Regions from separate parts of the Bacillus sp. FSL K6-0138 genome, predicted to be linked through region 2. Evidence: riboswitches for the same ligand, from Rfam matches in the RefSeq annotation. Region 2 holds a riboswitch; each other region holds the start of a gene.

Evidence for each region. A riboswitch is a leader RNA that binds a small molecule or an ion and turns the genes downstream of it on or off. The one in region 2 is predicted to bind S-adenosylmethionine.
Region 1: linked by a shared signal. The riboswitch ahead of MHB78_RS06785 (MetQ/NlpA family ABC transporter substrate-binding protein) and the one ahead of MHB78_RS17150 (methionine biosynthesis PLP-dependent protein) in region 2 are both predicted to bind S-adenosylmethionine.
Region 3: linked by a shared signal. The riboswitch ahead of MHB78_RS18730 (methionine ABC transporter ATP-binding protein) and the one ahead of MHB78_RS17150 (methionine biosynthesis PLP-dependent protein) in region 2 are both predicted to bind S-adenosylmethionine.

The regions. Positions count from the first base shown of each region.
Region 1 is NZ_CP150286.1:1,215,886-1,225,829, forward strand. It holds gene MHB78_RS06735 (class I SAM-dependent methyltransferase) at 1-282, opposite strand, end outside; gene MHB78_RS06740 (TIGR01212 family radical SAM protein) at 279-1,247, opposite strand; gene MHB78_RS06745 (YtzC family protein) at 1,402-1,680, shown strand; gene MHB78_RS06750 (hypothetical protein) at 1,795-1,935, shown strand; gene MHB78_RS06755 (GntR family transcriptional regulator) at 1,983-2,375, shown strand; gene MHB78_RS06760 (ABC transporter ATP-binding protein) at 2,368-3,246, shown strand; gene MHB78_RS06765 (permease) at 3,240-4,214, shown strand; gene MHB78_RS06770 (ABC transporter ATP-binding protein) at 4,238-4,936, shown strand; gene MHB78_RS06775 (ABC transporter permease) at 4,926-6,257, shown strand; gene MHB78_RS06780 (hypothetical protein) at 6,286-6,966, opposite strand; SAM riboswitch class I at 7,071-7,176, shown strand; gene MHB78_RS06785 (MetQ/NlpA family ABC transporter substrate-binding protein) at 7,232-8,053, shown strand; gene MHB78_RS06790 (hypothetical protein) at 8,378-8,818, shown strand; gene MHB78_RS06795 (MFS transporter) at 8,975-9,944, shown strand, end outside.
Region 2 is NZ_CP150286.1:3,232,096-3,242,039, forward strand. It holds gene metC (cystathionine beta-lyase) at 1-636, opposite strand, end outside; gene MHB78_RS17150 (methionine biosynthesis PLP-dependent protein) at 633-1,751, opposite strand; SAM riboswitch class I at 1,816-1,933, opposite strand; gene MHB78_RS17155 (hypothetical protein) at 2,097-2,528, shown strand; gene MHB78_RS17160 (helix-hairpin-helix domain-containing protein) at 2,617-2,919, shown strand; gene MHB78_RS17165 (esterase family protein) at 3,100-3,822, shown strand; gene MHB78_RS17170 (YjcG family protein) at 3,888-4,397, shown strand; gene MHB78_RS17175 (GNAT family N-acetyltransferase) at 4,407-4,835, shown strand; gene MHB78_RS17180 (GtrA family protein) at 5,034-5,426, shown strand; gene galU (UTP--glucose-1-phosphate uridylyltransferase GalU) at 5,449-6,345, shown strand; gene galE (UDP-glucose 4-epimerase GalE) at 6,342-7,328, shown strand; gene MHB78_RS17195 (DedA family protein) at 7,423-8,010, shown strand; gene MHB78_RS17200 (hypothetical protein) at 8,060-8,317, opposite strand; gene MHB78_RS17205 (ATP-dependent helicase) at 8,435-9,944, shown strand, end outside.
Region 3 is NZ_CP150286.1:3,540,729-3,550,672, reverse strand. It holds gene MHB78_RS18760 (hypothetical protein) at 80-847, shown strand; gene MHB78_RS18755 (GntR family transcriptional regulator) at 852-1,226, shown strand; gene MHB78_RS18750 (ABC transporter ATP-binding protein) at 1,223-1,918, shown strand; gene MHB78_RS18745 (ABC transporter ATP-binding protein) at 1,933-2,856, shown strand; gene MHB78_RS18740 (ABC transporter permease) at 2,849-3,793, shown strand; gene cspD (cold-shock protein CspD) at 3,885-4,085, opposite strand; SAM riboswitch class I at 4,396-4,510, shown strand; gene MHB78_RS18730 (methionine ABC transporter ATP-binding protein) at 4,610-5,614, shown strand; gene MHB78_RS18725 (methionine ABC transporter permease) at 5,616-6,266, shown strand; gene MHB78_RS18720 (MetQ/NlpA family ABC transporter substrate-binding protein) at 6,285-7,100, shown strand; gene MHB78_RS18715 (L-cystine transporter) at 7,204-8,589, shown strand; one part of gene MHB78_RS18710 (IS3 family transposase) at 8,677-9,334, shown strand; one part of gene MHB78_RS18710 (IS3 family transposase) at 9,334-9,944, shown strand, end outside.

The sequences.
Region 1 (9,944 bases), 2.0 Mb from region 2:
CTTGCCTGAGACGTCGTCAGGAAGCGAAGCGATAAGTTCATCATGGCTTTTTTGAATCAGTGTCACCCGGTCTTTATACTCGACTCCAAGCCTTTCGGCCGTGTTCAAAAGAGCCGCTTCTTGAATGTCAAAGGCATAGACATGGCCGCTCTCCCCGACCAGCTCGGCCAAAAAGAATGTGTCATGACCGTTTCCCATTGTCGCATCAATGACGATGTCGCCTTCCCCGGCGGCAGTTTTCAGCAATTCTTTTGCATATGGAAGGATTTTCTTCAGTTTCATGACATGGCTTCCTCTTTCGTTTTTTTGTACCATTTTCCTTGATAGCTGCCGCGTTTTTCAAGCTCGCCGTTAATGGCGTTTAACACTTCCCATTTGTTGACGCTCCACATCGGCCCGACCATTAATTCGATGGGGCCGTCGCCTGTAATTCTGTGGATGATCATTTCCGGCGGCAAAATTTCAAGCTGGTCGCAGACGAGCTTGACATACTCATCCTGGGAAAGAAACGCCAGCTTGCCTTTCTCATACTGCTTCACCATCGGTGTTCCCTTTAAGAGGTGAAGCAAGTGGATTTTGATTCCCTGTACGTCTAAATCGGCAACGGCTTTTGCCGTCTCCATCATCATATCGTAGTTCTCGAGCGGCAAGCCGTTAATGATATGGGAACAGACCCTGATGCCGTGTTTTCTCAGCTTGTTTACGCCTTCGACGTAACATTCGTAATCATGGGCCCGATTAATTAAAGCGGCTGTCCGTTCATGAACGGTCTGCAGGCCGAGCTCCACCCAAAGGTATGTCCGTTCGTTCAGCTCGGCAAGGTATTCGACGACATCATCGGGCAGACAGTCAGGACGCGTCGCAATCGAGAGTCCGACAACCCCGTCAAGGCCGAGGACGGTTTCATACTTTTCACGGAGAACGTCGACAGGTGCGTGCGTATTCGTAAAAGCCTGGAAATAGGCCATATATTTGCCGTCTTTCCATTTTTCATGCATTCTGTCCCGGATTTCATGAAATTGGGTGATGAGATCGTCTGCGCGATTTCCCGCAAAATCGCCGCTTCCGGCCGCACTGCAAAACGTGCATCCCCCGTGTGCGACCGTGCCGTCGCGATTCGGGCAGTCAAACCCGCCGTCAAGGGCAACCTTGAAGACCTTGTGTCCGAAATGATTTCTTAAGTGATAATTCCATGTATGATATCGTTTTTCGCTGTTCGTATACGGAAAAGGGTTGTTCTGATGCAAATCAGGCTCCTCCTTGTAGTAGATGGCATCCTAAAATTGTAGCAAATAATGCGGATGAGAACAAATCCATTTCTCCATTATTTTCTTTATTGATCATGGGCGGATAGGGCAAAACTAAACGCGATGGAATTTTTCCATTAAGGAGGGGTTTTCTTTGGCTACAAGACAATCCGTCGGAGAACACATCCAAAGAAGCGATGATGCTTACGATTATGCTTTGACTCAATTTGAAACTGCGAGCAAGCAGGAACATTACAATGAGACAGAGTACAGCAATGCGCAGCTGATGCTTGAAAATGCAGTCAACGATTTAAATAAACTCTCACTGTTTGCCAATCCACAGCAAAGGGAGGAAATTTACCGCAAAAGGCTTCAGCTGCAAGCCCTTCAAAATAATATGATCCTCGAGAGATCGTATGAAAGGCCCTTTTAAAGGGTCTTTTTTTTCTGGGAAAATTGTTGACAAATCATTTGTGTATAATTATTGTATTAAGTGTACTACATCGAGTAATACAATTCATACACAAGTTGAAAGGAGCTTTCTTTCATGAGTGATAAACATAAAAAAGCACAGAAGCCAATGGTTGTACTGGCGTTTATCATCGCCTGCTCTTTCTTGTTTGTTCTTGCAACGCTTGGTTTTATGCTTCAGGAAAATATGGGGAGCGCGTTTTTTCTGAAGATTTAAAGAGGCCCCATGAATTGAAGAGATTGAATGAGAAAGAAGGGAGATAGATGATCCAAATCGATCCGAGAAGCTCGACTCCGATTTATGAGCAGATTATTCAGCAGATGAAAGAGCTTTGTTTAAAAGGAATAATGAAACCCGGAGATAAGCTTCCTTCTGTCCGAGAGCTTGCGACGATCATCATTGCAAATCCGAATACGGTAAGCAAAGCCTATAAAGAACTTGAGCGCGAAGGGATTATCGAAACGTTGCGTGGAAGAGGGACATACATTTCAGAAAACGCGAAAGTCACGCTTGATGAAGGGAAGATCACGATGATGAAAGAGCAGTTAAAACAGCTGATCATCGATGCACACTACGCCGGAATCGACATTCAGAAGCTATATGAATGGATCGCGGAAATCAGCGAAGAGGTGAAAGGAGGCGCGGCAGATGATTGAGTTAAAGCATGTATCAAAAACGATCGATGGTAAAGAAGTGCTCAAAGACGTTTCTTTAAAACTCGAAGAAGGAGAAATATTCGGATTGCTCGGCAGAAACGGTTCGGGAAAAACGACGCTCCTTCGCCTTATCCAGCAGATTCTTCTTCCAGACGAGGGAGACATTTTATTCGACAGCATTAAAATCAAGGATCACCCGTTGGTAAAGCGAAACATCATGTACATGCCGGTGCAAAATCCTTTTTTTGAGAAATACAGCTACAAACAGCTCGTTGCGATTTTGCGCGGCATATATCCGGACTTTGATGTTACATATGCAAACGAATTAATGAACCGCTACGGGATTTCTGAAACTAAAAAATACCGGGAATTGTCGACAGGATTGAAAAAGCAAATGTCGCTCATTTTGTCATTTGCCATCCGCCCTGCCGTCATTTTGCTTGATGAGCCGACAGACGGCATCGATGCGGTCACAAGGCATGACGTCCTTCAGCTGATGGTCGATGAAGTGGCCGAACACAATACGACCATTCTGATCACATCCCACAGGCTCGAAGATATAGAGCGGATGTGCAACCGGATCGGCTTTCTCGAAGACAATACGCTGTCAAACGTCATGGACCTTGACGATCTGAAAGAAGACTTCATCAAGATTCAAATGGCGTTTGAAGAAGACGTCAATGTAAAGATCAGGGAGAGAGACATACCTGTTTTAGACCATACAGGCGTGTTTTATACAGTGCTCATTCCGAAAGGAGACGATGTAAGCAGGCAGTTTCTCAAAAGCCTGTCTCCTAAGGTGTGGAACGAGCTTCCTGTCAGCCTTGAGGAAGTATTCATCGCGAAGTTTGGAGGGAAGCGAAGATGGTAGACCGCGGATTGCTTTATAAAGAGTGGAAGCAGCATCAATGGCTCTTTTTAATCGTCTTTGCCGCCATTATGCTCAGCGAGCCGCTTACAATATTGAACGGTTATTTATCTTATCAGGGGTGTCTGGAGGATCAAAAAGCCTTTAAAGATTTACAGTGCGAGTTTGTCATAGAATATCCAACCGGAACATTTGTCCAGATGTTTTGGATAGGGGGAGTCATCCTTGCACTCAGCCAGTTGGGCTTTGAACGGAGCAAAGGAACGCTCGATTTCACATTAAGTCTTCCTTATAAGCGGGTCACGGTTTTTCAGACAAAGTTTGTGTTTGGCGCATCTGTTCTTTTGTCAGCGCAATTATTATCGTACTTACTCTCATACTTGATGGTCACCGTGCTGAAGCCGGAGGTGCATAATTTTCACGTCCTTTTTATAGGCGCCATGTTTTTCAGTTTTATGGTTTATTCTTTGGTGATGGCGGCCGGGACGATGACAGGCAACATATTGGGGCAGCTGGTCGTTGCTTTTTCGGCGTCTATTCTGCCGTATTTGCTCATCGGGCTTCCGATATCCAATATTCAGGTTATTCTCCGTTTTTTCGGAATAGTTGACAGCGGTGTTTTTATGGATTCGGACTTTTTAGGTTATATCACACCGATTATATACCTCGATCATTTCGGCATTTTGGATGAAAACAGGCTGGTTATGTTCATTCCGCTTATTATGGGCGTTCTGTTTTATGTGATTGGCTATTTCTGTTTTTTGAAACAGCCGGTTGAGAGAAACGGACACTTTTTCTTATGGAGGCAGATGGAGAGACCGATTCAGATTCTCGTCATCTTATTCGGCATCTTCGGTTTTGGCCTGGCCGCTTCAGAAAACATTATAAGCTACATCATAGGGATGATCATCGGCTCAGTTGTCGGATTTTTGCTCAGCTACTTCTTGATTTTCAAAAAAACGAGACTGTAAACCGCGGAGAGGAGATAGAGAAAATGATTACCATAGAACATATTCACCACTCATTCAAAATCGGAAAAAAAGGAAGGGAAAACGAAATCAAAGTATTGAAGGACGTCTCGCTTACCGTCCAAAAAGGAGAAATCGCCTGTATCGTCGGGCGGAGCGGTTCAGGGAAATCGACGCTGTTAAACCTGATTTCCGGCTATATTGGGCCGACAGAAGGAAAGATCATGATCGGCGGTACGGATGTGACGGGATTCAGCGAAAAAGAGTGGGCGGAGTTTCGCCTTGAACATTTCGGTTTTATCTTTCAAAGCTTTCAGCTGATTCCGAGTCTGACGACGTTTGAAAACGTCGAGCTGCCCCTTACATTAAAAGGCGTTCGTCCGGCGGAGCGCAAGCAAAGGGTGAATGACATGCTGCGCCGCGTCGGCCTTGAAAACCATGCAGGCCATTATCCGAACGAGCTTTCCGGAGGACAGCAGCAGCGCGTCAGCATCGCGCGGGCGCTGATTTTAAACCCGTCGATCATTTTGGCGGACGAGCCGACGGGAAGCCTTGATTCCGAAACAGAGCAGGAAATCCTCGGATTCATCAAGCAGCTGAACAGAGAAAGAGGCATCACGTTCATTATTATTACCCACGATGACGAGGTGGCGTCGATCGCAGATACGAAATTCCGTTTATTTGACGGGGTGTTGGAGAAAGGGGAAGAGACCGTTGAAGTTTAAGGACCAGCTGAAATTCATCAGAAGAAACATGAAGAAAAACCGCCTCAGGGTGTTTATGACAATATTGGCGACAACGGTGGCCTGCGCGTTTTTAATCGTGCTCGCCTCCGTCGGCTTCGGGCTGCAAAAGTCGATGACCGAGCAGCTGATGAAAGATCAGATTGTCACGAAAATCGATGTCGCAGGAAAAGAAGGGCAAGGCGACAAGCCTGTTCAAAAGAAAGACTTAAAAGACTTTGAGAAACGCGGCGATGTAGCAGCCGTTATTGAACGTACAAGAGTGATGGCGCCTGTAGAAGCCAAATTTGGCAATCGGACCAATGAGCAAATCGGTTATTTGATGCTTACCGATATGGCGGCAGAGCAAAAAGCGAACATCAAACTGGACCGCGGACGCGTGGCGAAATCGCCGAATGAAATCGTCGTCGGCTATCATTTCGGCAAGATGCTGTGGACGAAAAAAGAAGCGAAAGAATATCAAAAGCAGCAAGAAAACAATCCAGATGACATAAAAGAACCTAAAGGATATGAAAAAGATATTCTCGGCAAGACGATAGAATTAAAGATTGAGAAGGTAGATGAAAAGACAGGAGAAAAAAGCAAGGAAAAAACGTATGACTTTAAGGTTGTCGGGGTAATGGAAAAGCCTTCTTACGATTGGGTGAGCGATTCCAGCGTCTATGTCAGCAATGACATGCAGAAAGGGATTACCGATTTTCTGAAAGCGGATAAAGACAGCGGTGATATAGAAAAAGAACTGACAGTCTATGCGGACAACTTTGAACATGTCGATCAGCTCACGAAAGATATGGAAGACAAAGGCTTCTTCGTCGATTCTGTCACGAAAAAGCTGGACAGCGTCAACCTGCTTTTTATGGCTTTTAAAATCGGACTGATTTTCGTCGGGGTAATCGCCGTATTGATTTCTGCGATCGGCATTTTCAACACGATGACAATGGCCGTCACGGAGCGGACCCAGGAGATCGGAATTATGAAAGCGATCGGTGCGAGTCCGAACGTCATCCGCAAAATGTTTTTAATGGAAAGCGCCTATATCGGCTTCATCGGATCTGTATTCGGCGTTATCATCTCATACGGTGTCAGCTTCCTGGTGAACAAGCTTCTCCCCGTGATTTTGTCATCGGTTTCCCAAGGCGAAGGGAGCGCACAGGATTTCAGCATCACGTTCTCCTATATTCCGGTGAGCCTTGTCATCATTGCGACTGTCATCAGTATGGGGGTTGCAATTCTGTCAGGATTGAATCCGGCCGTCAAAGCGACGAGAACGAACGTGCTGACTGCGTTAAGAAGAGAATTATAGAAAGAAAGCCGGCAGCGCGCCGGCTTTTTTAACGTTTTGGCGGTCTGTATCCCGCGTCTTGTGCTTCCTGTTCAGAACAAAACCATTGGACGACGTTTTTCGTGCGGTCATAGTATGTACTTCTAGGCGTATGATAAATTTTGTTGACGCTTCCCTTAATGTTGCACTCCTGACTGTGCTCTGCGGTCTTTTTGGAAGAGCCTGAGCTTTTATTCTGCCCGGCTGAAGCAGCTTCTGTTTGCTTATCTGCCTGGGCCTGCTTCGTTTTTGCGCTGTTCTTTTGGACGCCTGCCAGTTTTTTCTCTGCTGATTTCTTATCTTTCGCGAGCTTGTCCTTTTCTTTGAGCAGGTTCTCATTTTCTTTTTTTAACGTTTCGTTCTCCGTTTTTACGGATGCCAATGTTTCATTCGTTTCTTGAATCCGCTCTTTTAATGATTTGATTTCGTTTGAAAGAGACGTTTTCTCAGACGTCAATTCTTTGATTTGAGCCGTCTGTTCTTTCGTTTCGTTTTCCCCGGCGTATGTTTTCTGATCCGTATAAGGTGATGTCGCAGCGCAAAGGAGAAAACCGCCTATCAGAAAGGGATAAAAGATTTTTTTGGAGAATCGTTTGTCAGGCGAAAAGAACTTTTTTCTGATCAAATGAAAAACAGCATAGCCGAGCGAAAAAATGATGGAAAAAAATCCGATTGCATAGAAAAATTCCATTTTTGGGTCTCCTTTCTTCTTGTATTCATATTTTAACTCATTAAGTTGAAAAAGTTCTTGCAAATCTCAATATTCATACGTAGAATGAAGGGAATCAAATATGTAACTTATGAAGAGAGATGGAGGGACTGGCCCTGTGAAATCTCAGCAACCTGCATAAGCAAGGTGCTAAATCCAGCAGAATGTCAGACGCATTCTGAAAGATAAGTGATCGACTCTTTCAGGCGGACTGGAAGAGTTTTTTTATGTTGAGGAGGAGATTGGAATGAAGAAATGGACAAAATTGTGGGGAACACTTGCATTGGCGGGAACACTTGCCCTTCTTGCCGCATGCGGAAACAGCGCGGCAAACGGAAGCAAGGCGATTAAAATCGGTGCAACCGCAGGCCCTTATTACGATATGGTCACAAAAGCGATTAAGCCTGAGCTTGAGAAAAAAGGCTATCAAGTGGATGTCGTTCAATTTACAGATTATGTGCAGCCGAATACGGCATTGACGGAAGGCGAGCTTGACGCCAATTTGTTTCAGCATGAAGTCTTTATGAAAGCTTACAATAAGGAAAACAACAAAGATCTCGCCGCTCTGATTTCGGTGCCGACCGCACCGATGGGTCTGTACTCATCCAAGTATAAATCGCTAAAAGAGGTCAAGGCGGGGGCACAAGTAGCTATACCGAATGATCCGGCTAACGCTGCCAGGGCGTTTTTAACGCTTAAGGATCAAGGATTGATCAAGCTGAAGGACGGCATCGATACATTGAAAGCTTCTGAACGCGATATCACGGACAATCCGAAAAAGCTGACGTTTAAGCAGCTCGAATCCGCCAACCTGCCAAGGGCGGTTGAAGATCTTGACATCGCCGCCGTACCGGGCAATTTCGCCCTGTCTGCCAGCATGAAGTTGCAGGATGCCCTTGCGCTTGAAAACATGCCTGACCGCTACCGCAACCAAATCGTTGTCGACGGAAAAAACAAAGATAAACCATTCGCCAAAGATTTAAAAGAAGCGGTCAAATCGGAGGCTTTCGAAAAAACGATCGACAAAGAATTCGCCGGATTCGGAAAGCCGAAATGGATGACCGAATAGCGGCATGCGAACATACAGCTTCTAACGGCAACGTAGATGCCGCTGTGCCGGTTTCTAATCTCAAGACATACATGTCATCGGACAGCCTCAGGGAGCCGGCATCTTGCCGGCTTTTTTTCGTTCTTCGCTTTCTGTTCCATAGGACGACGTTTTCCAGGGGAGCGGGAGAACCGCCGAAAAACAGATTGCATATAAAACGAAGTGCGAAATCGCCGATAGAAAAAAGGAAAGCTGAAATTCCGATTATTATGATCGATTCAATATGGACCGGTTCTCCCGAATCTGCGAACTTTTTCCGCTTTTTTATGATAGGAGGCGTTTGACGTGATAAAATTTTCGGCCTTAACAGGCGCGCTTGGGGTGGCAGGAGTGATTACGCTCATCATTTCATGTGCAAACGGAACAGAAAGCGGCAGCCGGACGATTAAAATCGGTTCTGCTGAAGAACAGTATTTTGATATTCAGTCCGCAAAAACGGCTGGATTTGCGGCATTCTTTCAGCCGAATCGCGGGGAAAAGCCTTACGCCGGTCAGTTTCAAAACGGGGTGTTTGCGGAATTTCAAAATAAGAAACATGACAAAAAAACCGGCTGTTTTATGGGGGAGCCGGGTTCGCCAATGGACGTAAGAAACGGGGCTGAACGTCCGCCGGCATTCGAACAGCCAGGAACTGTAAAACATCCGCGGGACGGGAGCGGTGCTGAGCCGGACAGGATAAAAATCCACGATGGCCCGGACCCTGAATACAAACCCCGCCCCATCTAAGCAGCGGAGATTAAAGTATTTTTCTGAATATTATAAAAAATACCCTTTCTAAAAAGGGGTTTTTTTATGAAGGAAAACCGAATTCCCTCCATTGAAAAAAATGGCCAAAACGAATAGAATCTAGAAGGAACGAAAATCAGAAAGAAGGAAAACACAGTGCCGCGTACGTTATGGATGCTGATCATCGGGATGTTTATCAATGTAACGGGGTCTTCTTTTTTGTGGCCTTTGAACACTATCTATATTCACGACCATTTAGGGAAATCGTTAACCGCAGCCGGATTTGTATTGATGCTCAACTCCGGAGCCAATGTCATCGGAAATTTATGCGGCGGTTATTTGTTTGATAAAATCGGCGGTTTCAAATCCGTCATTATCGGAATCGTGATCACGTTTGTCAGCCTTTCCGCCCTCGTGTTTTTTCATGGCTGGACGGCTTATATCCTCTTGTTGACAGCTGTCGGATTCGGGTCGGGTGTTGTGTTTCCGGCATGCTACGCAATGGCCGGAGCGGTTTGGCCCGAAGGCGGCAGAAAGGCTTTTAATGCCGTGTATGTAGCGCAAAATGCCGGGGTCGCTGTCGGTTCCGCGCTTGGGGGAGTCGTTGCATCATTTTCATTCGCTTACGTCTTTTTTGCGAATGCGATGCTTTATGCCGTTTTTTTCGCGATTGCATGTTTTGGATTCAGACATATCCGCACAGAACGTGCAGTACAGTCATCCGTTGTAGATCATGCTGCCGGCGCAAGCGGAAAATCAAGATTTTCAGCCCTCATGCTCGTATGTACGGGCTATCTTCTCGGCTGGGTCGCTTATTCCCAATGGTCTTCAACGATCGCTTCACATACGCAGGATCTCGGCATATCGCTCGGGCAGTACAGTCTGCTATGGACGGTCAACGGTGCGCTCATCGTCCTGGGTCAGCCGCTTACCGGAATGTTTGTCCACAGATTCGCCAGTTCGCTAAAAAAACAAATCGTGAGCGGATTCATCATTTTTATGTTTGCTTACGGCATGCTGTTTGCCGCTGAATCTTTCCGGGTTTTCCTCGGCGCGATGATCGTGCTGACGCTCGGGGAAATGCTCGTCTGGCCGGCTGTTCCGACGATCGCAAACCGCCTCGCAC
Region 2 (9,944 bases):
AAGCCCTGATAAGACGTCGCTGTGCCCGCTTAAAAATTTTGTCGCGCTGTGCAGCACGACATCAACCCCAAGCTCAAGCGGCCGCTGAAGCGCCGGGGTCATGAACGTGTTGTCAAGGAATGTCAGGCAGCCGTGCGCTTTTGCAAGCTTGACGACGCCTCTGATATCCGTAATCCCGAGCGTCGGATTTGAAGGTGTTTCAAGGTAGATGACTTTTGTGTTTTCCTTGATGTTTAAGGCAATTTCATTCAGATCGGTCATATCGACGAATGTATGCTCAATGCCGAAGCGGCTCAGCACCTCTGTAATCATCCGGTATGTGCCCCCGTACACATCTTTTGTGACAAGAACGTGATCCCCTTTTGACAAAAGCAAAAAGGCGGTAGAGATGGCGGCCATTCCCGAAGAAAAAGCAAAGCCGCGCGTCCCGCCTTCAAGCTCTGCGATCGCGTCTTCAAGCGCTTTTCTCGTCGGGGTTCCGGAACGGCTGTAATCGTATTCGCCAAACTGGTTAAAAGACGCCTGGTGAAAGGTCGATGCATGCTGGATCGGCACGCTGACTGCTCCGGTCGCCGCATCCGTTTTCGCCTGGTTGTGTACGAGTTTTGTTTCGAGCGTCCAGTTACCCTTCGTCATGCCTGCACTGCCTCCTCTTTTACTTTTTGCAATGCCTGCTTCAGGTCATGCTTCAAGTCGGATACGTGTTCGATTCCGACGGAAAAGCGCAGCAGCCTGTTGCAGACGCCGCCGGCGATCCGGATGTCCTCAGGGATATCCATATGGGTCTGCGTCGCCGGATACGTGATAAAGCTTTCCACCCCGCCGAGGCTTTCGGCAAAGCAAATCGTTTGCAAGCTTTTCAAAAACGGGTTGACCCATTCTTCCTTTTGAACGCGGAATGACAGCATGCCGCCCCTTCCCGGGTAAAGAACGTCTGCAACTTCTTCCTGCTCCTCTAAAAATGAGGCGAGCTCCCGGGCGTTTTCCTCGTGCTGCTTCATTCTGAGGGCGAGCGTTTTCATCCCTCTCATCAAGAGCCACGAATCAAACGGGGACAAAACCGCGCCGATCGCGTTTTGATGCTGAAACATTTCCTCTGACAGCTCTTCTCCTTTCGCGACAACGAGCCCTGCCAATAGGTCGTTGTGTCCGCCGAGGTACTTTGTTGCACTGTGAATGACAAGATCGGCGCCAAGTTCAATCGGCCGCTGCAATACCGGAGTGTAAAACGTATTGTCGACAATCAGCAGCAAGTCGTGCTCCTTGGCGATTTTCGCGACTTTTTTGATATCGGTTTCCTTCATTAACGGATTTGTCGGAGTTTCTACAAAAAGGGCCTTTGTGTTTTCCGTAATTTTTGACTTGATACAGTCTTCGTCTGAAAAATCGTCGTACAAAAAGCGCAGCCCGTATTTTTTCCATTCGTTTTCAAACAGGCGGTATGTCCCTCCGTACAAATCCGAGGAAACGATCAGTTCGTCTCCGCTTTGAAACAGCGCCATAATCGTTTGAATGGCGGCCATGCCGGAGCTGAACGCAAAGCCGCGCGTCCCTCCCTCAAGCTTTGCGATCGCGTCTTCGACAAGCTGTCTTGTCGGATTTTTTGTACGAATATAGTCAAACCCCGTGGATTCTCCGATTCCTCTGTGCCTGTAAGCGGAGGAGAAATAAACCGGGGGATTGACGGTTCCTGTTATTTCATCACTGCGGTTTCCGATTTGCGCCAGTGTTGTTTGTACATGTTCAGTCATATGACACCATCCTTTAAAAAGTAAAAACCCCTTCTTCATAAGAAGAAGGGGTATTATTCGCTTCTTCTTATCTTCCAAGCATAACGCTTGCTGGATTTAGCACCTTGGTGCACTGACATCGTCAAGTGCAACAGGTTGCTGAGGTTTCAAAGGGCCAGTCCCTCCACCTCTCGTGATAAGAAAGTGTTTAATTTTCTGATTGTTCTTTACTTTACCCCAATTCAGGAGAATTTTCAAGAGTCTTTTTTCAATCTTTATGCAGGCAGTTTTGGCGTCCCTTTCCCCATAAGTTTAAGTACAAGATACAGCTTAGCTTATGATACATTTAAATAAAGAGGTGATAAAATGATAGAAATCATTTATGGTACGGATGCCCTCGAAGGCTCTTGTTACATAGAGATTCTTCCGGATAAATACCGGGGCAAGTGTTGGAACACGTCTTCGATTTACTTTACAGGAGACAACTTCGGCTATATGATGCCAGCCTTTGAAAAGTGCTATAAACCATTCGATTATTTTGCTTTCAATGAAATGGATACAGATACTTGGAAGTTGATTATGAAGGAATTGGAAGTAATGAAGCAAAATTTAATCAATGATCCCGACCCGCATTCATTGAAAGATGTTTTAGGGTTTCCGTTCGTTTACTCGGAGGAAGAGTTTTTGGAAAACCATCAAGCAAACATCAAACAGCTGATCTCAATGATCTCCGAATTTCAAACGTGGATAGAGGAAAAAAGCGATTCAACTCAGTTTATATCCGTGTTAGGAATGTAAAAGAGGTGAATATATAAAACTCCCTTTGACAAATCATGAACGGGCCAACTTAAGGGCAGCCAAGATAAAATTAAAAGATACGGCAGAGATGGAGATTGCAGACCTTGCCAAGACGCTCGGCTCCCCTCTAGATCGGGCGGAATACATAAAAGCGCTCGCCCAGTTTCAAACGGTTCCTTCAATTGGGCCGAAGATGGCCCAATGTGCCGTTGATCTCGGCTTTTATTCTCTTGATGACATAAAGAATGAAACAGGCGCTGATTTGCTAAACCGTTTGGAAGAACTTAAAGGCTGCTGGGAAGACCCTTGTGTAGAGGATTCCTTGCGATGCATCGTCCATCACGCCAATCATCGTGGCAGCGACAAAAACTGGTGGGACCTTCACTGCTGACAGAAAAAGATACCGTGAACAATACGGCTATCCTGCGGAAAGACCTTCCGCCCCCTGCTATGAGAAGAATAGCTGAAACTATGGAACCCGCTGAAAATGACACTTAAAAAGAGAATTTTCGCGCCATTCGTGATACAATGTATGGAAACGTTAACAACCTACTTTCTGGAGGAGTTCATCTTGGCCATAAAAACAGGAGTCATTCAGGAAAAAACGCTTTTTTCGGAAGAGCTTGGCGAAGAAATGGAGCTTTTGGTTTATTTGCCAGCCAGCTATTCCCCGCTCTACAAATATCACGTTATCATCGCACAGGATGGTCACGACTATTTCCGCCTGGGGCGCATCAGCCGGCAGATCGAAGAGCTGATAAAAAACGGCGAAATCGAACGGTGCATCGTGATCGGCGTCCCTTACAAAAACGTGCAGGAAAGAAGGCGTACATACCATCCGGAGGGAACGAAATTTGAAGCTTATAAACGCTTTTTGGCCCATGAACTGGTTCCTTTCACAGACCGCGAGTATCCGACATATCAAGTCGGATCGGGCAGGACGCTGATCGGCGATTCCCTCGGGGCGACGGTCTCCCTCATGACAGCTCTCGAGTATCCGAATATGTTTGGAAACGTCATCATGCAGTCACCTTACGTCGACAGTCATGTGCTCGAAAAAGTTGCGGATGCCGATTCCCTGCAGCTCATTTCGATCTATCATCAAATCGGCACAAAAGAAACCGCGGTCAAAACGACAGACGACCAGATACTCGATTTCACAGCTCCTAATGAACAGCTGAAAGAACTGCTTCAAAAAAAGAACACGAACTATCACTTTGAAACATTCGACGGAGACCATAAATGGACATACTGGCAGCCGTTAATCACGCCCGCTTTAAAAAAAATGCTCTAGCTCTCCGAATAAAAGCCTTTCTTTGTTATACTAAGACCATACAAATTGTCTAAGGAGGGAACAAAATGAAATACGGTATTGTGTTATTTCCATCAAAAAAACTTCAGGACATTGCAAATTCCTACCGGAAACGCTATGATCCGAATTACGCCTTAATCCCGCCTCATCTCACATTAAGAGCGCCATTTGAATCGTCCGAAGAAGACATCGGCAAAGTCGTTGCACACCTGAGGGAGCTTTCAAAAGAGATGGCGCCGGTCACACTGAAGATTACAAAGTTCAGCTCTTTTGCCCCGGTTAATAACGTAATTTATATGAAAGCGGAACCGACACGGGAATTAACCGAGCTGCACGAAAAAATGTACAGCGGCGTTTTGGAAGGCAAACCGGAGTATGCGTTTGTTCCCCATGTGACGATTGCCCAAAACCTTTCCGATGATGAGCACTCCGATGTGCTTGGAACGCTGAAAATGCAAGACGCGACCCACGAAGAAGTCATCGACCGCTTTCACCTGCTTTATCAGTTGGATAACGGCTCTTGGACCGTCTATGAAACATTTATTTTAGGAGTGTGAAGAATACAAGTGGAACCCGTCATCGTCAAGAATGATCAGCAGCTAAAAGACGCTTTTTTCGTTAGAACGGAAGTGTTTATCAAAGAACAAAACGTATCACCTGAAGAAGAAATGGATCATCTTGATCAGGAATCTTCACATCTCGTCATCTATGACGGAAAAGAACCGGTCGGTGCCGGCCGCCTTCGCATCGTTGACGGCTATGGAAAGCTTGAGAGAATCTGCGTCTTGCAAAACTACCGCTCTTTGGGCGTCGGCAACCTGATCATGGAGGCGCTCGAAAACGAAGCAAAAAAACTGGGAGCCTCCCAATATATGCTGAACGCTCAGACACAGGCCGTCCCTTTTTACGAAAAACACGGCTACCGTGTCGTTTCCGAAGAATTTTTAGACGCGAATATACCGCACGTCAAAATGGTTAAAGGCCAGCATCTGTAGGCGCCGGGTGCGCTGTATTACAGAACCGTTCCATCCGAGATGGAGCGGTTTTTCTTTTCCCCTCTCCCCATTTTTCATAGTTTGTTCATCTTTTGTTTCACGTTTATTCAACATTATCATGTAAGGTTATTTGTAAGTTTTAGAAACGGCCGAAAACAGCCCGTTTCTTCGGTTGGGAGGTAAACATCGAATGCCGTTATGAAAAAGAAACTCATTACATTGCTGCGCTTCGGCACCGTCGGAATCGGAAACACGCTCATTGATTTCGGAGTATTTTTCCTGCTTACGGCGCTGAACGTCCCCTACCTGATTGCACAGGTTTGTTCATATACGGCCGGCATCTTAAACAGCTATATCTGGAATCGGACGTGGACATTTCGGGTAAAAGAAAAAGTCCGCGGGCAGGAGATCATCCGCTTCCTCATCATCAACCTGGCAGCTTCAGGAATCACCTTTCTGCTGCTGTACGGCCTTCAAAAAGCGGGCCTGTCCCTCGTTTCCAGCAAAGTGACTGCAACGGTCGGAGGAATGGTGATCAATTTTATCGGGAACCGCCTTTGGGTGTTTCAGGAGCCGGAAATAGATTCATAAGAATACAAATGTATAGGAGTGAATAATGATGAAAATAAAAAAAGCCGTCATTCCCGCTGCTGGATTAGGAACAAGATTTTTGCCGGCGACAAAAGCGCAGCCTAAGGAAATGCTGCCGATCGTCGATAAACCGGCCATTCAATACATCGTGGAGGAAGCCGTCCAGTCCGGCATAAAGGATATTTTGATTATCACAGGGAGAAACAAACGCTCGATCGAAGACCATTTTGACCGGTCTGTCGAGCTTGAACAAAATCTGCAAAGCAAAGGAAAACACGAGCTGCTGAAAGAAATTCAGACGATTGCCGATATGGCCAACATCCATTATATCCGTCAAAAAGAGCCCCTCGGACTCGGACACGCGGTGCTGTCGGCACGGCATTTCATCGGTGATGAGCCGTTTGCCGTCCTGCTCGGCGACGACATCATGGTATCGGAAAAACCGGCATTGCAGCAGCTGATCGACGTCTATCAGGAATACAAAACAACTGTCATCGGCGTTCAGACTGTCGACGCGGCCGATGTCTCGAAATACGGGATCATTCAGACATCCACCCAAAAAAATAAAGTATATGACATTGAAGATTTGGTGGAAAAACCGGATGTCCGGCAGGCGCCTTCGAATATCGCCGTCATGGGCCGCTATGTTTTGGAGCCTTCCATCTTCCGGGTCCTTGAGCGGACCCCAAAAGGCGCGGGAAATGAAATACAGCTGACAGACGCATTAAGGACGATTTGCCGGGAGCGGAGCATTTATGCCCGTCAATTGGAAGGCAGCAGATTCGATATCGGCGACAAACTCGGATGTTTTAAAGCAAGCATGGAAATCGGGCTCATGCAAAACGAACTGCGGCCAAAACTGTTAACTTATCTCGAGAATGTCCTTATGAAAGAAACGCAGAAAGGAGCTTTACAATGAAATCAGTGCTCGTGACCGGAGGAGCCGGATATATCGGAAGCCATACCGTCCTTGAATTGAAAAATCGCAACATCACGGCTGTCGTCCTCGATAACCTGTCCACGGGGCATCGGGAAGCCGTCCATACTCCTCACTTTTACGAGGGCGATATCAGCGACTGCGGCCTGGTCAAATCGATCATCCGAAAGCACAACATCGATGCCGTTATCCATTTTGCGGCGAAAAGCCTCGTATCTGAATCGATCGAGAAACCCGAACTCTACTTCAGGGAAAACACGATCAAATCTTGTTCATTCTTTGAAACGATCATACAGGAAGGCGTTAAACACATCGTGTTTTCATCGACAGCAGCCGTCTACGGCATCACAGGGGACAAGCCGATTCGGGAAACCGCCCCGCTTGAACCGGTTAACCCTTACGGCGAATCGAAGCTGATGATCGAAAAATATTTGCACTGGGTCGAAAAAAGGCATAATGTCAAGTGGGCGGCTCTCCGCTATTTCAATGCGGCCGGTGCAGCTCTGGACGGATTCATCGGCGAAGACCACGATCCAGAAAGCCACCTCATTCCTCTCATCCTGCAGACGGCATTGGGCCATAGGGAAAAAATCTCAATCTTTGGAGACGATTATCCGACGCCTGACGGAACATGCATCAGGGATTATATACACGTTCTCGATCTGGCCGCGGCTCATTTGTCGGCATTAGGTGCCCTGTATGAAGACAGACTGGTGCAAAATGTTTATAATGTAGGGACAGGGGCCGGACATTCCGTGAAAGAAATGATTGAAACATCTGAAACGATCACGGAACGAAACATACCAAAGCAAACGGACAAGCGCAGAGCGGGCGATCCGCCGGTGCTTGTGGCGGACAGCCGGGCGCTTCAGGAGCATACCGGATGGAAGCCGAAATACAGCGATTTACAAACCATTATTCAAAGCGCGTGGGCGTGGCATACGACGCATCCAAGCGGGTTTTGACATTCGCTTGTTTCCCGTCGCAAACGGCAGGAGTCCCTGCCGTTATTTCAAAAGTTCGGCTGATGAATCGTAAAGGCAGGGTGAAAAAACGAAAATGGGAAGCATAGTGAACGACATTTTAATGTGGCTGACCGATCTCGGCTACCTCGGGATAGCGATTGGTTTAATGATTGAAATCATCCCGAGCGAAATCGTGCTGGCATACGGGGGGTATATGGTATCAAACGGCTCCATCACATTTACCGGAGCCATCATCGCAGGCGTCATCGGCGGAACGATCGCCCAGATGTTTCTGTACTGGATCGGTTATTACGGCGGACGTCCGTTTTTATATAAATACGGAAAATACTTATTGATCCAAAAACATCATATCGAAACGGCGGAAAAATGGTTCGAGAAATACGGAGCCGGAGTTGTGTTTTCTGCCCGCTTTATCCCGGTGGTCCGCCATGCCATCTCCATTCCGGCGGGCATCGCCAAAATGCCGCTTTTGAAATTCGTCGGCTTGACCGTAATCGCGATCATCCCGTGGTCGATTTTATTTGTTTATCTCGGGATACAGCTTGGAAGCCGTTGGGATCATGTCGAAAATGTGGCCAAAACGTATACGACTCCGATCATGTTTGGCGCAGCAGCATTAATCATTTTATATTTCGGATTCAAAAAGCTGCGTAAAAAATAATGAAAACCCCGGCGGCGGCCGGGGTTTTCAGCTTTAAATCGAACATACATTAAACCGATTCATTTACATAACGGCCCCTCTTTTTCTTGTCTGCGATTCGGCGGTTCAACCCTTTTTTCCGTTTCTTTTCCTGCATGCTTCTTTCTGCAGAGGCCTCGTTTTCGACTCTTTTTTCCACTTCGCGGTAAGCCCTCTCGCTCGGCACCCGAGCCGTTTTTTGAATAGATGCATAATCGGCTTTCCGGCTGACGCTGCGGTTGGCGTACTGTGTATACTGATCATGATAAACCGGCGGCAGATAACCCATCTTATCTCCTCCCTGCGCTCCGATTCCCAAAAATCTACTGTTTTAAATGGTTTTCATTTGATATGATAGACGTTGTCTCACAAGAAGACAACTACCTATTACCGGAGGGACTTCTTTTTGAAATGCGCCCGATTGAATAACAAAGACATTCATATACATACATATTCGAGAGAACACCTTCAATTCCTTTTTGAAGAGGCAAAAAAAGATCAGATCACATGTAAAAATTGCGGTCTGCCGCTGCGCTTGAAATTGACGATTCATGAAGAACCGCATTTTTTTCACAGGGACAGCGGAGACTTTTCCAAATGCGAAGCGGCGTGCGGAGATGGGCAGCCGAAACAAGAAACGGACTACACGGAAAGCGGCGTGTTTCGCCTGCCGAAAGGAAAATCGATTGCCGGTAAAGTACGGGAAACGGCTGATGCCTGGATGCCTCCGCGGGAAGCGGCAGTTCACAAACGCTTTTCTCCGCAAACGGAAACGGAACCTGAGCCGATTTTTCAGAATGTCCCTTTAAATGAAAAACAGTCTGAGGCCGTTTCCGCACAAGAAGGTCCCCTTCTCGTGCTGGCCGGCGCAGGAAGCGGGAAGACACGCGTATTAACGGCAAGGGCCGCTTATATGATGTCACATTTCGACGTACCGCCGTCAGCTATCCTGCTCGTTACGTTTACCACAAAAGCGGTGAAGGAAATGAAGGAGCGGATGGCCTCGCAATACGGCTTGGCGCGGCAGACCGTAAGCCGCCTGGTAACGGGGACATTCCACAGCCTTTTTTATAAAATTCTTTATCATCACGACCCGGCGAAATGGAACGGGGAACACCTGCTGAAATGGGACTGGCAAAAAGAGCAGTACCTCAAAATGGCGCTTGCCGAAGAAGGTCTTGATGAAAAGGATTTTCCAATCGACCAGGCGCTTCAGCAGATCGGCTACTGGAAAAACGCCTATCTGCCCGGAGAGCGCATCCCGCTTGAGGACGAATGGGAAAAGCGCGTGCACCGGCTGTACCTGCATTATGAGCAGCAAAAGAAATCCCGCAGCCAATTCGATTTTGACGATATGGCATCAGCATGCTATGAGCTGTTCAAGGACCGGCCTGATGTGCTGCAAATGTATCAAGCGCGGTTTCACGCGATTTTAATCGATGAGTTTCAGGATATCAATCCTGTCCAGTACGAGATCATCAAGCTGCTTGCCAGCCCGGAGAACAACATCACCTGCGTCGGTGATGATGATCAGTCGATTTATGCGTTCAGGGGCAGCAGTCCGTCTTTTATTCTTGATTTTGAAAAGGATTTTACGGATGCTAAAACGGTTCACCTGACGACGAACTACAGGTCGAGCCACCCGATTGTCGCAAGCGCCGAGGCAGTCGTCGAAAGAAACAAACAACGCCGGCCCAAAAGGTTGGAAGCCGTAAAGGACGATGCCAAAAAACCGCTCTTATTTTATCCATATGATGAAGAAGAGGAAGCGATCATGGTCGTCTCCGACATCCAGGAGAAAATCAAGATGGGCGCAAAACCGGAGGATTTCGCGGTTCTGTATCGGACAAACAGCGGCGGCCGCGCCATCTATGAACGCCTTCACCAGTCAGCGATTCCCTATACGGCGGAACAGG
Region 3 (9,944 bases), 310 kb from region 2:
ATTTGCTTTTTTTTTATTGTCATTATCTCTGTATTAGTGTACTATATGAATAGCACACTAATACAGAGGAGGATATCGTTTGAAATCTTTCGGCGGTTTATTTAGAAAAGATTTGCTCATCTCAAGATTTTGGTCCGTCGTTTGGGTGCTGTTTATGCTGTTTGCGATCGCTGCCTGCTGTACGTTTGCCTATTACACAGGCGAACCGATGGCGATGTTTGGGGGATTTGTCGCCATCTTATTGTTTCATAGTCTGTTTTGCCCTTTCATGATGATCAGCCAGCTCCGTTTGGAAGGGAAGACCCAGCTGTGGCTGCACAATCCGAACAAGGGTGCGGTTTTGCTGCTGTCAAAACTGGCTTCAGCCGCTGTTTATCAATTCGTTTCCCAAGCGATTCTGTTTATGTTCGGATTGGTTGTTAGAGGCATCCTCCAATCCGCAACCGACAGTATGTTTTCTGTTTGGGATCTATTTCTGGTCAGCTTTGCCGTCTTTTTAGGGTCTGTGCTCCTTGCCGTGTGGGTCATGTTTCTGTGGACGGTATATGAAGCACTCAGAAAATATCCGGCGCTCAAGAATATCCGCTGGCTTGTTCCTTTGTTAATCTATAATGCTTACACCTTGCTGGAGGGCAGGTACATAATAAGCGTTTTGTTTGAGAATGTGCAGAAACTCTGGAGCATTTCGTTAAAAACGAATTTCAAATTTCACTATCAAGATGCAAGATGGACTGTTGTATTTTCAAAAATTGATATTCCGATTGTTCTCATCGTGTATTACGCCGTTTTAGCCGCCTGCCTTTTCTATGCCTCCGGCAAGCTGCTTGATAAAAAAGTCGAGGTGTGATCATATGGCAGATAACTTTTCATCATCAAAGCCGATATACCGGCAAATTGCCGAACAGCTTTTGAAAAGAATGATCCGGAACGAGATCAGCCCGGGAGATAAGCTGCCTTCGGTCCGCGAGCTGGCTGTCGAGACGCAGGTCAATCCGAATACGATTCAAAGAACTTACAATGAACTGGAAAGGATGGGAATCGTGGAAACGAGACGGGGACAGGGGACGTTTGTTGTTGAAGAGCCGGAGGTCATCGATCGTTTTAATCGGGAAATGCGGGCGGAGGTCACGGAGCAGTTTGTCCGGAGCATGGAAGAGCTCGGCTTGTCGAAGAAGGAAATACGTTCCGAACTTGACCGCTATTTGCAGGAAGGTGATTCTAAGTGATTGAGCTAAAGAATGTGACGAAAAAATACGGTAAACAATTCGCTTTAAAGGATGCTTCGCTGTCGCTGTCTCCGGGCAAAATCTACGGAATGACCGGTCCGAACGGCAGCGGCAAATCCACGTTGTTAAAGCTGATCGCAGGACTTGTATATCCCGATTCGGGGACGGTTTCAGTCGGCAATGATCCGGCCGCAAGAAGCATGAGCAAAAGCATCGCTTACTTGACAGAGCTTGACATGTTTTATGAGCCTTTCTACGTAAAGGATGCCGTCTATTTTTATGAAAGCCAGTTCGCCGATTTTCAGCTTGATCAAGCGTTTGACCTTTTGAAAGAAATGAAAATCGACGGGGAACAAAAAATCAGTAAGCTCTCCAAAGGGAACCGCGGCAGATTGAAGCTGGCGCTGACTTTAGCCCGCAACGCCCCGGTCGTTCTGCTTGACGAGCCTTTGTCAGGCCTTGATCCTCTTGTGAGGGAGTCGATCGTAAAGGGCTTGATTTCGTATCTTGACCTTGAAAAACAGACGGTGATCATCGCGACGCATGAGATTAACGAAATCGAACAGATTTTGGATGAAGTCATTGTCGTCTTAAACGGGCGGATCGAAGAGAAGAGGAACGTCGAAGAGCTGCGCGAAGAATTCGGGGTGTCGCTTTTGCAATGGTTTAAAACGTTTCTCAAAGACAAATAAGGGAGGAGAAATCAGTGGAAACGCTGCTTCAGTTAAAAAACGTTTCAAAAACGATCAGAGGAAAGAAAATTATCGACGGCTTGAGCTTTGATGTGCGCGCCGGAGAGGTATTCGGCTTTCTGGGCCCGAACGGCGCGGGAAAGACGACGACGATCAGGATGATCGTCGGCCATATGGGCATATCATCGGGCGACATTATCGTATGCGGCGTCAACGTAAAAGAGAACTTTGAAAAAGCCGCCCGGCATATCGGGGCGATTGTCGAAAACCCTGAACTGTATAAATTTTTAACGGGCTACCAAAACCTTCAGCAATACGCGCGCATGTCAAAAGGGGTAACGAAAAGCAAAATCGATGAAGTCATTGAGCTTGTCGGCTTGAAGAGCCGGATTCACGATAAGGTGAAAACGTATTCGCTCGGAATGAGGCAAAGGCTCGGTCTTGCCCAAAGCCTTCTGCACGATCCGAAGCTGCTTATCCTTGATGAGCCTACAAACGGCCTTGATCCGGCCGGAATCAGGGAAATCCGCGATTATTTAAGAAGGCTGACAAAGGAAAAGGGCCTGGCCGTCATCGTGTCAAGCCACCTCCTGTCAGAGATGGAAATCATGTGCGACAGAATTGCGATTATCCAAAACGGAACGCTCCGCGATATTCAACATGTCCATGAACCTGCTGCAGATGAGAAGAAGCGGTACTTTCTTCAGGCCGATGACAGAGATGCGCTGCTTCGTCATGCGTCAGCTTTTGGAGAGCGGAGCATTGAACAAGTGAAGGACGGAATCGAACTCAGCCTTTTAAAAGAAGAAGTGCCTGAACTTATTAAACATCTGACCGACAACGGCGTCCGTTTATATGAAGCGAAAGCCGTCACCAAATCGTTGGAAGACAGATTCCTGGAAATCACCGAGGAACGGGAGGGGACAAAGCTTGCTTAATCTGATTTGGAACGAATGGATCAAAATTTTCAACCGCAAAGGAACCTATGTCATGATCGGAATCCTGCTGATCGTCGTTATCGGGATGGGCATTCTAACCAAGACGATCGGAGAAACAGACCCGAGTACGCACTGGAAAAAGGAACTGGCTCAGGAAAATGCCGATATGAAGAAAGAGCTGAAAAGTGTCAATAGCCCGACGCTTGAAAACAACTATAAAGAGTCGATTGCCATTAATGAATATCGAATTAAACACGATTTGCCGCCGGAAGACGGGACGTATTCGGCAATGTCGTTCATTAGTGATGCCGGGGATATGATTTCTTTGATCGGGTTGTTTGTGATTACGGTTGCGGCGGGAATCGTCGCAAACGAATTCAGCTGGGGAACGGTGAAGCTGCTCGTCATTCGGCCGATCAGCCGCTTTAAGATTCTGTTATCCAAATACATTACCGTTTTGCTTTTGGCGTTGGCCTTGATTGCGATTTTGTTTGCAAGCGCAGGTATTACGGGTCTCGTTTTGTTCGGAGCGGGAGACGGGAGCCAGGTCCATTTGGCATATGCAAATGGAAATGTTAAAGAACAAAGCCTGATCTTGCACCTGGCCGGGAGCTATCTGCTTCATTCGATTTCTCTCTTGATGATGTCGACGATGGCATTTATGATTTCGGCGGTATTCAGAAACAGCTCGCTGGCCGTCGGGATATCGATCTTTCTGCTCGTCATGGGCGGCACGGTAACCAATCTTATTGCGATGAAATTCGACTGGGCGAAATACATTTTATTTGCCAACACTGATTTAACGCAGTATGTCGACGGAACGCCACTTGTGTCAGGCATGACGATGGGGTTCTCGATTGCAGTCTTGGCGGTCTATTTTATCATTTTTCAAGTGCTTGCATTCGGCGTGTTTACAAAAAGGGACATCGCTTCATAAGCAGAAAAAGCACGGCACCGTTTAGGCGCCGTGCTTTTTTATAAAAATAAAAAGACTGCTGACAAAGTCAGCAGTCCCGAAGAAAAGCTTATTACGCTTTTACTACGTTAGAAGCTTGTGGTCCGCGGTTTCCTTCAACGATTTCGAAAGTTACGGATTGGCCTTCTTCCAAAGTTTTGAAGCCTTCGCCTTGAATAGCAGAGAAGTGAACGAATACATCGTCTTGTCCTTCAACTTCGATGAATCCGAAACCTTTTTCAGAGTTAAACCATTTTACTTTACCTTCTAGCATGAAATTTCCTCCTAAAGCGATAACGCTTAAATTCACTATTCTTGCTCTGAAACAAACTTCCAAGACGAAAACTCTTACAAAACTTTCTTCTTAAAGATAGTTCGAACAAAAATAATTACCTTTACTTTACCAGTGTTTAAGGGAAATTACAACTGTTTGAACGCAATTTTTTTAAAAAAGTAAAAAGCCGCTCTCAGCGCCGGAAATTGGGCTTTTTTTGAAGCGCATATGAGCCCGAAAATGTTAAAAATGCGATTGACAACATTCCGAAGAAGCTGTAAAGTTAGGTAAAACTTCACACTTTCATTACTTCTTATTAAGAGAGGCGGAGGGAATTGGCCCTATGAAGCCTCGGCAGCGGGTTCTGCATGATGCAGAATACTGTGCCAACTCCAACAAGCCGAAAAAGGCTTGGAAGATAAGAAGGTCGGATGCACTCTTTATTGCTAATGAGTCTAAAGGCTTCTTCTTATTTTCTAAGAGGAAGCCTTTTTTGTTATCCAAAAAACAGCGGAGGGATCAACATGATTACATTCGAGGGCGTGGAAAAGGTCTATGACAGAAACGGGCAGAAAATCCGGGCGCTTGACGGCATTGACCTTCATGTCGAAAAAGGGGACATCTACGGGGTCATCGGATTTAGCGGAGCGGGAAAAAGTACGCTGATCCGCTGCGTCAATTTTCTTGAAAAACCGACGGCGGGAAAGGTTTTCGTCGGCGGACGGGACTTGACGTCCTTGCCAAAAAACGAAATCCGCTCGGTTAAACGGAAAATCGGAATGGTTTTTCAGCATTTTAATCTATTAAATTCGAAGACGATTTTTGCGAATGTGGCGGCTCCGCTCACGCTCGTCAAAACACCGAAAGCCAAAATCAAGAAAAAGGTGACGGAGCTGCTCCGCTTTGTCGGTCTTGAGGATAAGGCTGACGCCTATCCGGATCAGCTTTCAGGGGGGCAAAAACAGCGCGTCGGCATTGCGCGCGCGCTTGCGACAAACCCGGAGGTTCTGCTTTGCGATGAAGCGACATCAGCCCTTGATCCGCAGACGACGAGCGATATTCTCAAGCTGTTAAAGCAAGTCAATGAACAATATAATATTACGATTCTTTTAATTACCCACGAAATGAATGTCGCAAGGGAAATCTGCGACAAAGTCGCGGTGATCGAAAAAGGGAAAATCATCGAATCGGGCAGCGTGTTTGACGTCTTTTCCGCCCCAAAAACCGAAACGGCGAAAAACTTTATCCGTTCGGAGATCGATTTTGAACTTCCGGAATCGATCAAAACATTGAATATCAAGCACCTTTACCGATTTCAATTTGTCGGGGAATCGTCAGGAAGGCCGTTTCTCTCCCAAGTATCAAAACGCTTTGACGTGGACGTCAATATTCTTCACGGCACGATAACAGAGCTGCAGGGAATTCCGTTTGGAAGCATTACGGTCGAACTCGCGGGCCAAGACGAAGAAATTGCCAAGGCGCTCGATTTTATCAGGCAAGCAAACATTCAAGTTAAGGAGGTAAAGTGACATGCTTGTAACATATGACCAAATCATTGATGCCTTGATCGAAACGATTCAAATGACGGTGTTTTCGCTTTTGTTTTCAAGCGTGATCGGCGTTCCGCTCGGGATTCTCCTCGTGGTCACGAGAAAGGGGCACCTTCTCGAAAATACGGCACTGTTTACGGTTGTCAATGTTATCATCAACATTTTCCGGTCTGTTCCGTTTATCATTTTGATGGTTGCCCTTATACCGCTGACACGGCTGATTGTGGGGACGTCGATCGGCACGTGGGCCGCGGTTGTTCCGCTTACGTTTTATGCAGGGCCATATATCGCAAGGCTTGTTGAAAATTCGCTTTTGGAAGTCGATCCGGGGGTGATTGAAGCGGCTGAAGCAATGGGGGCGACTCCGCGGCAGATCATTTTCAGGTTTTTGATTCCCGAAGCGCTCGGTTCTTTAGTGCTAAGCTTTACGGTAGCGACAGTCGGCCTGGTCGGCGCTTCGGCGATGGCAGGTGCGATAGGCGCCGGAGGACTGGGAGATTTGGCGATTACATACGGCTATCAGAGATTTGATACTGTGACGATGATCGTGACGGTTGCGATTCTGGTCATCGTTGTCCAGGGATTGCAGTCATCCGGTAATGTGCTAAGCAAAAAAATAAGAAGACGATAAAAAGAGAGGTAACCAGCTATGAAAAAATTTGCTTTCATCACGATTGTTCTTTTCATCTTAAGCGTGTTTGCAGGCTGTTCAAATTCCGAAAGCGGGTCGATTAAAATCGGTGTCAGCGGAACGGATACGAGGGTGTGGGATTTTGTAAAGAAAAAAGCCGAAAAGGAAGGCTTAAAAATCGAAATCGTCAAATATTCGGACTATGTACAGCCGAATATGGCCCTGTCGAGCGGGGACATCGACGCAAACGCCTTCCAGACGATATCGTATTTCAATTCATTTAAAAAAGAGCGCAACCTTGATTTATCGCCGATCGGAACGACGATCATCGCGCCGATGGGCATTTATTCGGATCATTACAAGTCGGTTAAAGAGATTCCGGACGGAGCAAAAATCGCTGTGCCGAATGAAGCGACAAACATGGGAAGAGCGCTTCTCCTATTGCAGCAGGCGGGTTTAATTAAGCTGAAGGACGGCTTTGACGGGAACGGATCGCTTGACGTGATCAAGGAAAATCCGAAGAAGCTTCAGATCACGACAGTGGCTGCCGAACAAACGCCGCGGGTGCTCCAGGATGTCGCAGCCTCTGTCATCAACAACGGAATCGCCGTTGATGCCGGACTGAATCCCGTCAAAGACTCGATAGAGCTTGAAGACGAAACGGCAACGCCTTACATCAATATCATCGCGGCCAGAACCGAAGACAAAAACCGCGAAGACTTAAAAAAGATCGTCAAGCTTTATCAGTCTGACGATACGGCTGAATTCATCAAAAAAGAATTTAACGGAGCCCAGATTCCGGCATTTGTACCGCTTGAAAAAATCGGAGAATAAACTTTTTGAGAGAATGGCGAATATCGTTAATTCCTACTTGACCAATAAGGTTTATTGTACTATAGTTTTCTAATGTAAAAAAATTCTGGGGGGCATGTGTTTTATGGCATTTTTGGTTATTTTAAATATTTTCATCCTGCTTTGCTTGATGGCGCTCCTCTATATCATGCAAAAAAAGCACGTTTCGTTTTCGAAGAGGGTGTTTACTGCGCTCGGAATTGGAATCGTCTTTGGGTTTGCTTTGCATTTTATATATGGTTCGTCTTCAGAAACGATCACTCAGACATCAGATTGGTTTAATATAGCCGGCAGCGGCTATGTCAAGTTTTTGCAGATGGTTGTCATGCCGCTTGTGTTCATTTCGATCTTAGGGGCATTTACAAAGCTTAAACTGACAAATAATATCGGAAAAATCAGCAGTCTTATCATCGGGATTCTGATTGCAACGACCGCTGTCGCTGCGGCGGTGGGGATCGCATCAGCGCTCGCTTTCGATCTTCAGGCCGTTCAGGTGGACCACGGCAGCGCAGAGGCTTCAAGAGGCGCGGAGCTTGAACAGAAGTCTCAGGATATGGAAGCCAAAACGCTTCCGCAGCAAATCGTCGAGCTGCTGCCGGGCAATCCGTTTTTAGACTTTACGGGAGCAAGACCGACGTCAACCATCGCAGTCGTTATTTTTGCCGCTATTCTCGGGATGGCATACCTTGGCGTCAAGAAAAAACAGCCGGAGCAAGCCGAGCTCTTCAAAAAGTTGGTTGATGCCGTCTATGCAATCATCATGCGTGTCGTCACGCTGATTTTAAGGCTGACGCCTTACGGGGTATTGGCGATTATGACAAATACGATCGCAACAAGCGATCTCGACAGCATCGTCAAGCTCGGTAAATTTGTGATCGCTTCTTATGCGGCGTTGATCGTTATGTTCATCATTCATTTGCTGCTGATTACGTTCAGCGGACTGAACCCGGTGACTTACGTGAAAAAAGTATTCCCTGTCCTGATCTTTGCATTTACGTCAAGATCAAGCGCTGGGGCTTTGCCTTTGAACATTAAAACGCAAAGAAGCCTCGGGGTTCCTGAAGGAATTGCGAACTTTGCCGGATCATTCGGGCTGTCGATCGGCCAAAACGGCTGTGCGGGAATATATCCTGCAATGCTGGCGATTATGATCGCGCCGACTATCGGACAAAATCCGCTTGATCCGTCATTTTTGGTCACCGTTGTTGCCGTTGTTGCGATCAGCTCCTTTGGCGTAGCCGGTGTCGGCGGCGGTGCAACGTTTGCGGCGCTTCTCGTGCTGTCTGCTTTAAATATGCCTGTTGCTCTTGCAGGCTTATTGATTTCGATCGAACCGCTCATTGACATGGGACGTACGGCCCTTAACGTCAGCGGCAGCATGACGTCCGGCCTGATCACAAGCAAAGTGACGAAGGAGCTTGAAACAGACACGTATCAAGACCGAACTAACATCATCGAAGCTGAAGTATAAAAAAAAGAGCCCGCACCGCTTTGATATGCTCCCCTAAAGGTAGACAGATGAAATAAAAAAATCTGTTTGCCTTGGGGGAGTTTTTTCATGGCTGGAAAATGGTTTTCAAAAGAAGAAAAATTGAATATTCTATCAGAATGTGATCAGGGCAATAATTCGGTGAAGGAGATCGCAGAAAAATATGGCATTCATGCCGAAACGATTCGTGAATGGAGAACATCGCATGATATGGCGGGTGTGGAGAGTTTGGAACGTTCAAAGCGCCATAAGTTCTATCCCGCAGAATTAAAATACAATGCCGTGAAAGACTTCTTATCCGGACGCTACTCTCAAAGAGAAATCTCGAGAAAATATAAGATTTCCAGTAAATCCGTACTCATGAAGTGGGTTGAGCTTTATAATGGTCATAAAACGTTAAAAGACAGCGGGAGAGGAAGGAATCGTTTGATGACCAAACGGAAGAACGTTTCATTGGAAGAACGGATTGAGATTGCGAAGGATTGTCTAGCTCATGGAAAGGACTACGCCAGATCAATGGAGATTCATCAAGTCTCCTACCAACAGGTGTATCAATGGGTGAAAAAGTATCAAGAAGGCGGAGAAGAGGCCTTAAAAGACAACCGAGGGAAACGCAAAACCGAAGAAGAACTGACACCTGAAGAAAAAATTCAACGGGAAAACAAACGGCTGGAACAGGAAAATGAGCGTTTGCGCGCAGAGAATGCGTTCTTAAAAAAGTTGGAAGAGATCAAAAGGAGGCGGTTCTAAGTCAGGTTCGGTACGAAGATCGATATCTCGCCATTTTAGAGCTGAATCGAAAAGAAGGCTTTTCTGTCCAAATGTTATGTGAGATTGCCGAAGTTTCGCGCCAGGGGTATTACAAATGGAGGAGCCGAGTACCTTCAGCGAGAGAAAAACAGAATGAAAAGATTATCGCCAAAATGGCGCTACTTCACGAACAAATTGGCGGTATCTACGGATACCGCAGAATGACCTTAAACATGAACCGCCGCTTTAAAGAGCGCCTCAATCATAAGCGCATCTATCGGCTGATGAAAATTGCCAAGCTGGAGTGTGTCATTCGGCGGAAGAAAAAACGTTACGGCAAAGCGACGCCTCAACATGTGTCCGAAAATATCCTGAATCGAGAGTTTAAAGCGGACAAACCAAATCAAAAATGGGTGACTGATGTGACAGAGCTAAAATACGGCCATCGGAAAGCGTACCTCAGTGCCATTTTAGATCTTCATGAGGGAATGGTCGTGTCTTATGTGCTGGGGAAATCCAATAATAACGCCCTTGTGTTTAAAACCTTGAACCAAGCGCTTGAGGCAGCCCCAAACGCACGTCCTCTC